DNA from 2 places in the Mesorhizobium sp. P2_A8 genome. Region 1 is predicted to be linked to the other one. Evidence: predicted binding sites of a transcription regulator. Region 1 holds the regulator's gene; the other holds the start of a gene.
What was found. The regulator HrcA, encoded in region 1, represses chaperone genes, less so after heat shock. The targets are predictions, from matches to a motif close to GTTAGCACTCNCNNNNNGNGAGTGCTAAC.
Positions count from the first base shown of each region.

Region 2: groES (co-chaperone GroES) is a predicted target of HrcA. The motif match lies at 4,237-4,265, and genes of this name have one in related genera.

Region 1 is NZ_JBFUDB010000001.1:424,397-430,894, reverse strand. It holds gene AC1D10_RS02085 (PQQ-dependent sugar dehydrogenase) at 1-909, opposite strand, end outside; gene AC1D10_RS02080 (hypothetical protein) at 1,021-1,218, opposite strand; gene hrcA (heat-inducible transcriptional repressor HrcA) at 1,242-2,327, opposite strand; gene rph (ribonuclease PH) at 2,503-3,219, shown strand; gene AC1D10_RS02065 (VOC family protein) at 3,426-3,836, shown strand; gene rdgB (RdgB/HAM1 family non-canonical purine NTP pyrophosphatase) at 3,851-4,513, shown strand; gene hemW (radical SAM family heme chaperone HemW) at 4,510-5,673, shown strand; gene AC1D10_RS02050 (low molecular weight protein tyrosine phosphatase family protein) at 5,727-6,050, shown strand; gene AC1D10_RS02045 (EamA family transporter) at 6,074-6,498, shown strand, end outside.
Region 2 is NZ_JBFUDB010000013.1:110,607-117,104, forward strand. It holds gene AC1D10_RS32550 (amino acid ABC transporter permease) at 157-819, opposite strand; gene AC1D10_RS32555 (amino acid ABC transporter permease) at 809-1,468, opposite strand; gene AC1D10_RS32560 (GntR family transcriptional regulator) at 1,721-2,482, shown strand; gene AC1D10_RS32565 (hypothetical protein) at 2,572-2,700, opposite strand; gene AC1D10_RS32570 (GGDEF domain-containing protein) at 2,870-3,274, opposite strand; gene groES (co-chaperone GroES) at 4,319-4,615, shown strand; gene groL (chaperonin GroEL) at 4,679-6,325, shown strand.

The DNA.
Region 1 (6,498 bases):
GGTCGCATATTCGGTCGGCACATTGTCGCCGAGCGCATCGCGCTCGTTGACGACGCACCACAGCGCGCCGGTCGCCGGCTGAACGGTCATGCCCGAACAGTTGCGCAGGCCGGTGGCGACGATGCGGCCATTCTTGCCGTCGGGGTCGAAGGCCAGCACATCGGCGCGGCCGTCTTCAGACCCCCAGGCGGCACCCAGCGGCTTCGACTTCGCCCAGGCGTCGAGGCCGCCATCCGGCTCCCTTGTCATGTCCTGCGCGACATTCGAACCCGAGCCGACCGACAGGTAAAGCGTCTTGCCGTCCGGCGAGAAAACGATGTCGCGGGTCCAATGATGACTGGCAGGGATGCTATCGACGATGGTTTCCGGATCACCGGCGGCCTTCAGGTCGCCATCGCGGTAGGCAAAGCGCACGATGCCGTCGCTGTTGGCGACGTAGACCCATTGCGGATCATTGCCCGGCGGATAGAAGGCGATGCCGTAGGGCTGGTTGAGATCGCCAGCAAAGATGCCGTCCTTCGCCAGCTTCGCGCTGCCCTCGGCGAGACGATAGACGCGGATCTGGTTGGCTTGGCTGTCGGCGACGAAGAGATCGCCGTTCGGCGCGATGCGCACGACGCGCGGATTGTTGATACCCGACGCGATCAGCTCGGCCGAAAAGCCCGGCGGCAGCTTCGGCTTCGCGTCAGCTGGCCTTTCGACCAGGCCGGCGCTGTTCGAGGTGGATTTGCTGACGTAAGGCCTTGGCAGGTCCTCCGGCCTGATCAGGCGGCGCACCCCCGGCCTGTCGGCGCGCCAGTCGCCGAAGGCGGCCGCGCCTCTCAGCACCGGCTGCTCCGCCTGCTGGGCGAATGTTATGGCGGTGAGAAACAGTGCCGCGGGAATAGCCAGCCCGGCCGATCGGATCATTCTGTTCTCCAATTCCGGCCACAGAGACCGGTTGCGAAGAGAACAAACGGGCAGTTTCGTCGATCGTTCCGTGGCACACGATGAGTTCAAGTGAAACGGAGGTTGCCAGCCTCAGTTGCCGGCGGCGTAAAAATCGTCGTCGAGGCGTTTTTCCAGTTCGACGAGATCGGCCGGCAGCGGCAGGCCCATGGCGCGCATTTCCCGCAGTTTTTCGCGCAACTGCTCGTGGATTTCGTGCTGGTCTTCCGGCTGGTTGATCATCTCTTCCAGCAACAGGCTGATCCGGGCCTTGAATTCTTCGAGCGCCATCGTCGTCTCCTCGGTTACCCAGCTCAACGCAGCATGCGGGAAATCAGCTGCGCCGTATAGTCGACCATCGGCACGATACGGGCATAGTTGAGCCGGGTCGGGCCGATGACGCCGAGCGCACCGACGACGCGGGCATCCTTGTCGCGATAGGGCGCGACCACCAGCGACGAGCCCGACAGCGAAAACAGCTTGTTTTCCGAACCGATGAAGATGCGCACGCCCGATCCCTGTTCGGCCAGGTCGAGCAGCTGGATCAACCCGTCCTGCGTCTCCATGTCCTCGAACAGGTGGCGCAACAATTCGATGTCGGCCTGGGCGGTAACGTTTTCGAGCAGATTGGCGCGGCCGCGCACGATGAGCCGCGCCGGCAGGCCGCTGTCGGCGCCCGCCCACACCGCCAGCCCTTTTTCGACCAGGTCCTGCGACAGCGTGTCGAGCGCGGCCCTGGTCTCTTCCTTGATGCGGGCAATCTCGATCCGCGCCTCGGCCAGCGTGCGGCCGCGAATATGGGCGTTGAGGAAGTTCGAGGCTTCGTGCAATTGCGAAACGGTGATGCCGGCCGGCAACTCGACGACGCGGTTTTCGACGTCGCCATTCTGCGACACCAGCACCGCCAGCGCCTTGGTCGGCTCGAGCTGGATGAATTCGATATGCTTCAGCGCCACCTCGTTCTTGGCGGCCAGCACCAGGCCGGCGCCGCGCGACATGCCCGACAGCATCTGGCTGGCCTCGGTCAGCATATGCTCCAGTGTCGCGCCTGAGCCGGACGCCCGGACCTGCGCCTCGATGGTGCGCCGCTCCTCGTCGGAAAGGTCGCCGAGTTCCATGAAGGCATCGACGAAGAAGCGCAGGCCGGCCTGCGTCGGCAACCGGCCGGCCGAGATGTGCGGCGCATAGATCAGGCCGAGATGCTCGAGGTCGCTCATCACATTGCGGATGGTGGCGGGCGATAGTGAGGACGGCAGGATGCGCGACAGGCTGCGCGAGCCGACCGGTTCGCCGTCCTTCAGGTAGGAATCGACGATGCGCCGGAAGATGTCGCGCGAACGCATGTCGAGCGACTGAAGCGCGGGCGACAGCAGACTGGGTTCGGCGACTGCCTTGGTCATTCGGCCAAAAACCTCCGGCCCAAGGATATAGACTTCACCACGGCCCGCGCAACCGGTGTCTGAGTCAGATCACCCGCTGTCTGAGTCAGATCATCCGGCCATTTTCCTTTGCGCCACGCGCCCCATGTGGTTACAAGCCGGCCAAGAATCCGAAAAATGACGGGAAAGAGCCTGAATGCGCCCCTCCAAACGCCAATTCGATGAAATGCGCGCCATCTCCTTCGAGCGCGGCGTCTCCAAGCACGCCGAAGGCTCATGCCTGGTGAAGTTCGGCGACACGCATGTCCTGTGCACGGCCAGCCTCGAGGAGAAGGTGCCGGGCTGGATGCGCAATTCCGGCAAAGGCTGGGTCACGGCGGAATACGGCATGCTGCCGCGCTCGACCGGCGAGCGCATGCGCCGCGAAGCCTCCGCCGGCAAGCAGGGTGGCCGCACGCTGGAAATCCAGCGGCTGATCGGCCGCTCCTTGCGCGCCGTAGTCGACCTGCAGGCGCTGGGCGAACAGCAGATCACCGTCGACTGTGACGTTATCCAGGCCGATGGCGGCACCCGCACCGCGTCGATCACCGGCGGCTGGGTGGCGCTGTATGATTGCCTGCGCTGGATGGAAGCCCGCCAGATGGCCAGCGTCGCCAAGGTGCTGAAGGATCATGTCGCGGCGATCTCCTGCGGCATCCATGACGGCCAGCCGGTTATCGACCTCGATTATCTCGAGGATTCCTCTGCCGGCACCGACGCCAATTTCGTCATGACCGGCAAGGGCGGCATCGTCGAGATCCAGGGCACCGCCGAGGGCGAGCCTTTCTCCGAAGAACAGTTCGCAGCCCTGATGGGTCTGGCCAAGAAGGGCATCCAGCGCCTGGTCAGCCTGCAGCAGATGGCGGTGGCTTAGTTTTTTATGCCGAGCTTGAGCGCCCCCCTTTGGCCTGCCGGCCATCTCCGCCTCCAGGGGGGAGATCGGCTTTCGCCAACTGTCGGCGGCGCGATTTGTGCGGAGGCGCTGAAGCTGCCGATCTCCCCATTTGAGGGGGGTCCGAAGGACGGGCCGAGACCGGTGGCTCGGGCCAGGCAAGCCGGCAGGCCAAAGGGGAGCGCTTCGTGACGCCTCCCGCAATCCTGGAATCCGCTCTCTACGTTACAGACTTGCAAGCCGCCGAAAGCTTCTACGCCGACGTGCTTGGACTTCCCCTCCTCGGCAAGGTCGACGGTAGGCATCTTTTTTTCCGCTGCGGGCCTGGCGTGCTGCTCATCTTCAACGCCGAGGCGACGAAAGTGCCGCCCGCAGCCGACGCGAGACTGAAAGTGCCGCCGCATGGCGCGGTCGGCGAGGGTCATCTGTGCTTTGCGGCCAGCGCCGACGAGATCGCGGAGTGGAAAGCGCATCTTGAAGCAAAGAAGATCGCCATCGAAAGCGAATTTGAATGGCCGCAGGGCGGCCGTTCGATCTATATACGCGACCCCTCGGGCAATTCGATCGAATTCGCCGAGCCACGAATCTGGGGCATATGATGCATTCGCCAACCATTCACTCGCTTGACGGAAAAAAGATCGTCGTCGCCAGCCACAATGCCGGCAAGCTGCGCGAATTCGCCGATCTGATGGGGCCGTTCGGCTTCGAAGCGAAGTCGGCCAAGGACTATGGCCTGCCGGAACCGGACGAGACCGGCACCACCTTCGAGGAGAACGCCTACATCAAGGCGCTCGCCGCTGCCCAGGCGACCGGCCTGCCGGCGCTGTCGGATGATTCCGGCCTGTGCGTCGACGCGCTCGACGGCGCGCCCGGCGTCTACACCGCCAACTGGGCCGAAACCCCGGACGGTTCGCGTGATTTCGGCATGGCCATGCAGCGCACCGAAGTGGCACTGCAGGAAGTCGGCGCCGCCTTGCCGGAACAGCGCACGGGGCGCTTTGTCGCCGTGATCTGCCTGGCCTTTCCCGACGGTGACGCCGAATATTATCGCGGCGAGGCCGAAGGCACGCTGGTCTGGCCGCCGCGCGGCGAACTCGGCTTCGGCTACGACCCGGTGTTTTTGCCCAACGGCTTCGACAAGACCTTTGGCGAGATGAGCGCCGAGGAAAAGCACGGCTGGAAACCCGGCCAGCCGACCGCGCTGTCGCACCGCGCCCGCGCATTCCAGAAATTCGCCCAGGCGCGATTGGATCTGGCCAGATCGGGCTCGGTATGAGCATGCTGCTTGACCGGGCGCCCGGCTTTGGCGTCTACGTCCATTGGCCGTTCTGCGCGGCCAAATGCCCCTATTGCGACTTCAACAGCCACGTCCGCCACCAGCCGGTCGACCAGGACCGCTTCGCCGCCGCTTTCGAGGCCGAGCTTGCGACAATGCGCGAGCGTACCGGGCCGCGTGAGGTGACCAGCATTTTTCTCGGCGGCGGCACACCGTCGCTGATGAAGCCGGAAACCGTGGCCAGGGTTTTGGACGCCGTGGCGAAGAACTGGACGGTGCCTGATGGCATCGAGGTGACGCTGGAGGCCAATCCGTCCTCAGTCGAGGCCGAACGTTTTCGCGGCTACCGGGCTGCAGGGGTCAATCGCGTGTCGCTCGGCGTGCAGGCACTGAACGATGGGGATTTGCGTTTCCTCGGCCGGCTGCACAATGTCGAAGAAGCGCTTCATGCGATCGGTCTGGCGCGAGAAATCTTTCCGCGCCTGTCCTTCGACCTGATCTATGCCCGGCCCGGCCAGACGCCCGACGCCTGGCAGGCCGAGCTCGAACAGGCGATCAGCCATGCCGCCGATCATCTGTCGCTCTACCAGCTGACCATCGAGGAGGGGACGCCCTTCCACGCCCTGCATGCGGCGAAGAAATTCATCATTCCCGACAACGACGCCGCCGCCGACCTCTATGCGCTGACACAGGAGATCACATCGGCGCACGGACTACCGGCCTACGAGATTTCCAACCACGCCCGGCCGGGCGCCGAGAGCCGGCACAATCTGACCTACTGGCGCTATGGTGAATATGTCGGCGTCGGGCCGGGCGCGCATGGCCGCTTCGTCGAAAACGGGCGCCGCACGGTCACGATCGCCGAACGGATGCCGGAAACCTGGGCCAATCTGGTCGAGGCCAAGGGCCATGGCGTCACCGGCGGCGAGATCCTGACGCGCTCGGAAGAGGCCGACGAATTCCTGCTGATGGGCCTGCGGCTGGCCGAAGGCATCGACCTCTCGCGCTACGAGGCGTTTTCCGGACGCGCTCTGTCGAGCGCGCGACTATCGGTGCTGCAGGGCGAGGGGCTGGTGGCGCCGATCGGCAACGCTCGGCTCCGCGCCACGCCGACCGGCATGATCGTGCTCGACGCCGTGGTGGCGGATCTGGCGCGCTGAAGCATGATCCCGAAAAGTGGGTCCCGGTTTTCGGACAAGATCATGTTCGGTCCTTGAAAAACGTCCTCTTCGTCTGCAGCCAGAACCGCTTGCGCAGCCCGACCGCCGAGCAGGTGTTTTCCAAGCGCAGGGATGTCGAGGTCGCGTCGGCCGGAACCAACCACGATGCCGACACGCCGTTGACGCATGGACTCGTCGCCTGGGCCGACATCATCTTCGTCATGGAAAAGGCGCACCGCGCCAAGCTGCAGAAGAAATTCAAGGCCAGCCTGAAGAACGCCCGGGTCATCTGCCTCGACATACCGGACGACTATGAATTCATGGACCCGGTTCTGATTCGCCTTCTGGAAACACGCGTTTCGCGATATCTCGGTTGAGACGTCATCCGCGAGGCCACCGAATGAACCTGACCGTTTCCTCCTGGCAATTCTGGGCACTGTTGTCGGCGGCTTTCGCAGCGCTTACGGCGATCTTCGCCAAGGTCGGCATCGAAAACATCAATTCGGATTTCGCCACCTTCATCCGCACGATGATAATCCTCGTCGTGCTCGGTGCCATCCTGCTGGCCAGCGGCCAGTTCCAATCACCGGCTACGATCTCTGGAAAGACCTGGCTTTTCCTCGGCCTGTCCGGTCTGGCCACCGGAGCCTCGTGGCTTTGCTACTTCCGCGCCCTGAAGATCGGCAATGCGGCGCAGGTGGCGCCGATCGACAAGCTAAGCGTCGTGCTTGTGGCGGTGTTTGGCGCGATCTTTCTCGGCGAGCGACTCTCCGGAGCGAACTGGCTTGGCGTCGCCCTTATCGCGGCGGGGGCGGTGCTGGTCGC
Region 2 (6,498 bases), on a different contig from region 1:
TCTTGTGCCCTGTCGTGCTACCCAACAGATCAGATATCAACTTACCAGCCGCCTACTTCGGGTAGCTTTCAAATAAGGACAGCGGGGCGGATTTACGCGTCAAGGGATGGAGCTGCATTGTGTAGGCATGGCGCTGCAACCACCTCCATATTCTAATCACGCCCGCGGAGTGCCAATCCCCAGGAACCGCTCGAGGCGCCCGATGAAAAACACAACGACCAGCGCTAGAATTAGGAAGAGAACCCCGGACACGAAGGTGGGCTCGGCGTAACGATAGGTCTCCGCTGCCACATCAAACGCGCGGCCTAGCATCTCGCTTACGCCAAGGACGGCAAGCAACGGTGTGGCCTTTAGGATGGAAACAGAATAAGCGCCAAGCGGTGCTGCTACGTTTCGAAGCATCTGGGGCGCCGTCACGAACGCCACCCTATCAAACCATTTAAGACCAAGACTTCGGGCAGCTTCACTTTGCCCGGACGGTATTGCGTCTATCCCGGCTTTAAAGACCTCAGCGATGTACCCCGAATAGTAAACGCTTAGCCCGAAGATGCCTACGAACATCGCTGGCAGTTTGACACCATAATAAGGCAGAACGAAAAATAAAAAATAAACCTGAACCAACACTGGTGTCGATCGTATCCCATCGATCAAAAATTGCGTTAGCAGGCGCGCTAGACGGTGAGAACGTCGTAGCATCTCCCATATGAAACCCAAAGAGGTCGCGCAGATAAAACTCAAAACGGCGACCGTGATTGTGATCCCAATGCCCTGTAGAATTCGAGGCACAATCTGCAACGCGAAATGAACATCAAAATTCATGTGACGCTCCCCGCCCTTTGGCAAACGTTTGTTCCAGATATCGCCCGAGAATAGTTACGGGATAACATATTAGCAAATAAGCCAGCAAGAGACCGCCGTAAATCCCAACTGGGTCATATGTAAGTGCAAACAACTTTCCTGCTCTGTCGGTCATATCTGAGAGAGTTAACAGAGAAACCAGAGATGTCCCTTTAATAAGTTGGATCGCCTCATTTATAAATGTTGGGATCATCGCCACAATTGCCTGAGGCAACTCAATCATACGAAGCACGTCGAAGCGGCTCAGCCCTAGAGCCAATCCAGCCTCACCTTGCCCACGATCAAGAGCTTGCAACGCCGCACGAACCGATTGGCTGCCATACGCGCCGGCGTTGAGACCAAGCACTAAGGCCCCAACAGCAAACCCAGACAAATAGATATCGAACGCAGGAAGGGAATAGTAAAACGCGTAGAGGAGAACGATGACCGGCGAACTCCGCCAGAATTCGATGATGGCGGTAACGATTCGCCGGTAGGTACCGGTTGAGAAATGCTGCAGGACACCCGCAACGAGAGCGAATGGGATTGCGTACATGAGCGCGAGAATGGTAACGCTCAGAGTAACTCCAAATCCGCTGTATATTCCCCGCATGATGTCAAGGAAGCTCATTCACTTCGCTCCTTTACCAGCTTTCAGGGCACGAGCTCTGGTCGTCGAACCTAGCGGCCACGCCGCGAGCCGATGCCGTTGTTTTGCTGAATTCCGACCTCCTCATTCCGACCTCCCCATCAGTTGACAATCAAAGGTACTTATACTAGGTATATCCAGTGAGTCAATGGCCGACGTAAGGTCAGCCGCTGCCAAGAGCCGGGACGGATCAGACGGTATTAGTTTCGGGCGGCCCCCAATAAGGAGAAGGCTTTGAACAATTTACGGCTGCGCGGGGCGTCGTCCCTACATGAGTCGGTGCGCCAAGAGCTTCTCAAGCGCATCAAAGATGGCACTTACCCGTCAGGCGATCCGATCCCCTCCACGGCGACGCTTAGTGAACAATTCGGCGTCAGTCCGATTACTATCAAGCGGGCGTTACGCGATTTGCAAACTGCAGGAGCACTGATCGCAATCGCAGGCAAAGGCACGTTCGTTAAGGAACAAAGACGATTCCTGCGCGAACTCGATGTCTGGTTGTCCTCGATGGACAACGCTCGCGTCCTTGGTTTCACGCCAAGCATGCGGCTGCTGTCCATCACCAGGGAAAGAATATCAGATCCGACAATGAGTGTGTTTAGCCCGCCCGACGCAGCCATGCTTTGCGTGCGGAAGATGATCCTGGCCGACAATCTACCTATTATGTATGATGCCACTTATCTATCGTCGGACATTGACGACGCCATCGTCGAGGAGTTCGGCGAGCGTTTCGTAACTGACGCGCTAGAGCGACATGCGATCGGAATCGTGAACACTCGTATTATTATCGATGCAGCGCCAGCTGCCGGAAAAATCGAAGACATATTCGAGATCCCAAACGGTTATCCGACCCTACGTCGGCTGTACAAAGTCACGACAACTGATCCAGGCATCACTATCTTCGGCGTGGTCGAATCTCCCTTCGACCGGCTTGCATGCTCTATAACAATTCCTTCAGACCCGAGGTCGGAACGCCGCGCAACGAACAAGAAGTGACAGCTCTCTCTGAGGCCAACTGCCAAACGTGCACAATCGCGCTGCCAATAATCGTCGACCTGGACCTCTCCGGCCTTCGCGTTTGGTTCCTATCGCTCGTCCGCCGGCCGGTTGAACCATTCTGACGACACGCGGCCGATGCGCTGGCCGCGGCTGACGTCGACCTTGTAACCGGCACGCTCGTTGCGCTTTGGCGTGTGAATTTCCATCTGGGTCATGGGTGTCGCTCCTCGGCGGGCGCCGGAAGACTCTCTCCCGGACCTTTACCCGCCACCGCAACCCGCCCGCCCTCTTCCTCTCCCGGCACCCGCGCGCCACTAGAAGCCGCCCCACTGTCGGCGCAAACAGCCTGCCGGGTGCATTTTCCGCCTGCCCCCACGCGGCCGGCTACGGTGTCACGACCCGCAACTTGGCTGCTTCATAGTCGAACGAAACGCGGTTCCGCCCGAGTTGTTTCGCTTCAAAAAGGCAGCGTCCGGCAGTGCGCAGGACATCCTGAGTGTCTGCATCGCGAGCGACCTCTGCGCCTCCGATACTGACAGTCACCTTCACGCCGTCTTGTTGCCCTTTGACCCGAGGAAGGCCTTCAATAAGTCGACGGATGTTCTCCGCAATCGTACCTGCCTGCTCCTTGCGCACGCCGCGTAACAAGACGCCGAACTCTTTCCCGCCAAGCCGTCCAACCGAGTCCCCTGGGCGCGTCGCATAGACGAGCGCCTTTGCAATCCGAACCAGAACCTCGTCGCCCTTGGAGTGTCCATGCCTCGTTGATGGAAGAGAAGTGATCCGGATCGATCAGAAGAAGTGTGTCACATTCTTCTTCGTCGCGGCTTCTGTCCATCCTGGCCATGAACCCACCGCGACTAAGGAGTCCCGTCATTGGATCATGGCTGGTTACGAAGCTGAGCCGGTCATGCGCCTCTGTCAGGGCTGCATGGGACTTCTCCAACTTGCCACAACTATCCTGGATCATTTCCGACTGGGTGAAGATGTAGGCACTGACCGGCATTCCGATCAGAATGGGAATGAAGGTACATTCCACCCAACTCAGCCAGTCGATCGGCATCTGCAGGGCAAGTCTTGCCGTAAACGACAGGCCAAAGGTCGCGACGATCGCAATGATCGTCACGACCAGTGATTTACCTACAATACGCTTGGTGCGCGGCGTCATATCGTTTCCTTAGACATGCGCGCTGAACAGGCCGTCACCACGTCGATTAAAATTATCTCGAAGAGCAAGGTAGCGGACAAGCCATCGAGCAAACATGACCGACAGAGGGGTGAATTTTAGCGACGGTTAAAATTCGAGTTTTTCGAATCGGCCGGGGTTAGTTTTCAGATGCTACCCCGCGCTGCATGGACGGTGACGACTGAATATGCGTGGGCTAGGTTGGATTAAAAGCATACGGCTGGCTGAAGCTCAGCAGATGCGAGATCGCATTGCGTTGCTTGAGTGCGAACTGATCAATGCGGCCGCTTCCAAAGGCAAGTCCAATTTGCTTAATTTTGGACACGAGCTTCGTTCGCAGAAGGCTCGGTTGGAACGCCTCGAACACTGCATCGCCTGGATGCCGAAACGGCTCTGATGTCGCGCTACCGCAATCACGAAACGCTTTGCAAGTGACCCGCAGATTTGGTTATCCCCGGGGCCCCTCTGTCGTATGCTTCCGCGCGCCGATTGCAAATCTTATGCCCTTTGCACGTCCCCTCTTCCGTCTTGACTAGCACCAGCCTGTGGCCTATCTCACCGCCACGTTAGCACTCTCCTCTGCCGAGTGCTAACCGCTCTCCGGCAACGGAGAACCGCTCAACCTCCGTACCAGGGATATCCAAAAAATGGCAAAGTCGAAGTTCCGCCCGCTTCATGACCGCGTGGTCGTTCGCCGGGTCGAATCCGAATCCAAGACCGCCGGCGGGATCATCATCCCGGATACGGCGAAGGAAAAGCCGCAGGAAGGCGAGATCATCGCCGTTGGTTCCGGCGCCCGCGACGAAGCCGGCAAGCTGGTCCCGCTGGACGTCAAGGCTGGCGACCGCATCCTGTTCGGCAAGTGGTCGGGCACCGAAGTCAAGCTCAATGGCGAAGACCTTCTGATCATGAAGGAATCCGACATCATGGGCATCATCGGCTGATCATCGGCCTCACCGTCAACTGAATTTCGGGCTTGATCCCAAGCCCCTGCCAGGAGCTAAAACATGGCTGCCAAAGACGTAAAATTCTCCCGCGACGCCCGCGAGCGCATGCTGCGCGGCGTCAACATCCTCGCCGACGCGGTGAAGGTCACGCTCGGCCCCAAGGGCCGCAACGTCGTCATCGACAAGTCGTTCGGCGCCCCGCGCATCACCAAGGACGGCGTCACCGTCGCCAAGGAAATCGAGCTTGAAGATAAGTTCGAAAACATGGGCGCGCAGATGGTCCGCGAAGTTGCTTCGAAGACCAACGACATCGCCGGCGACGGCACCACGACCGCGACCGTTCTGGCGCAGTCGATCGTCCAGGAAGGCCACAAGGCGGTTGCCGCCGGCATGAACCCGATGGACCTGAAGCGCGGCATCGATCTCGCGGTTGCCGACGTCGTCGCGACGCTGATCAAGAACGCCAAGAAGATCAAGACCTCGGAAGAGGTTGCCCAGGTCGGCACCATCGCCGGCAATGGCGACTCCTCGGTCGGCTCGATGATCGCGGAAGCGATGCAGAAGGTCGGCAATGAAGGCGTCATCACCGTCGAGGAAGCCAAGACCGCCGAGACCGAACTCGAAGTCGTCGAAGGCATGCAGTTCGACCGCGGCTACCTCAGCCCCTACTTCGTCACCAACGCCGACAAGATGGTTGCGGATCTGGAAGACGCCTACATTCTCCTCCACGAGAAGAAGCTCTCGAACCTGCAGGCCATGCTGCCGATCCTCGAGGCTGTCGTGCAGACCTCGAAGCCGCTGGTCATCATCTCGGAAGACGTCGAAGGCGAGGCTCTGGCCACGCTGGTCGTCAACAAGCTGCGTGGCGGCCTGAAGATCGCCGCCGTCAAGGCGCCGGGCTTCGGTGATCGCCGCAAGGCCATGCTGGAAGACATCGCCATCCTCACCGGTGGTCAGGTCATTTCGGAAGACCTCGGCATCAAGCTCGAGAACGTCGGCCTGAACATGCTCGGCCGCGCCAAGAAGGTGTCGATCTCCAAGGAGAACACCACCATCGTCGACGGCGCCGGCAAGAAGGCCGAGATCCAGGGCCGCGTTGCCCAGATCAAGCAGCAGATCGAGGAGACCACCTCGGACTACGACAAGGAGAAGCTGCAGGAACGTCTGGCCAAGTTGGCCGGCGGCGTTGCCGTGATCCGCGTCGGTGGTGCGACGGAAGTCGAAGTCAAGGAAAAGAAGGACCGCGTCGATGACGCCCTCAACGCGACCCGTGCGGCTGTCGAAGAAGGCATCGTTCCCGGCGGCGGCGTCGCTCTGCTGCGCGCTTCGCTGAACATCAAGGCTGTCGGCGCCAACTCCGACCAGACCGCCGGCATCAACATCGTGCGTCGCGCTCTGCAGGCTCCGGCCCGCCAGATCGCGGCCAACGCCGGTGCGGAAGCTTCGATCGTTGCCGGCAAGATCCTCGACAACAAGGGCGCGACCTACGGCTACAACGCCCAGACCGGCGAATATGGCGACATGATCGCCATGGGTATCGTCGATCCGGTCAAGGTCGTTCGCACGGCTCTCCAGGACGCGGCTTCGGTCGCCGGCCTGCTGGTCACCACCGAGGCCATGATCGCGGAGGCTCCCAAGAAGGAGTCGGCTGGCGGCGGCATGCCTGGCGGCATGGGCGGCGGCGGCATGGGCGGCATGGGTTTTTAAGGTCCACGCATCTCAACATTCCCGAAGGGCGGCAGCAATGCCGCCCTTTTCTTGGGCGGATCCGGACCGAGTTCCCAGCATAACCGTAACACCACGACCCGATGGCTAAACGCTGGCGACGGGGCTTTAGTCGTGATTGAGGTAAGGCAGCTACATCGCCAAGGAATCGACCG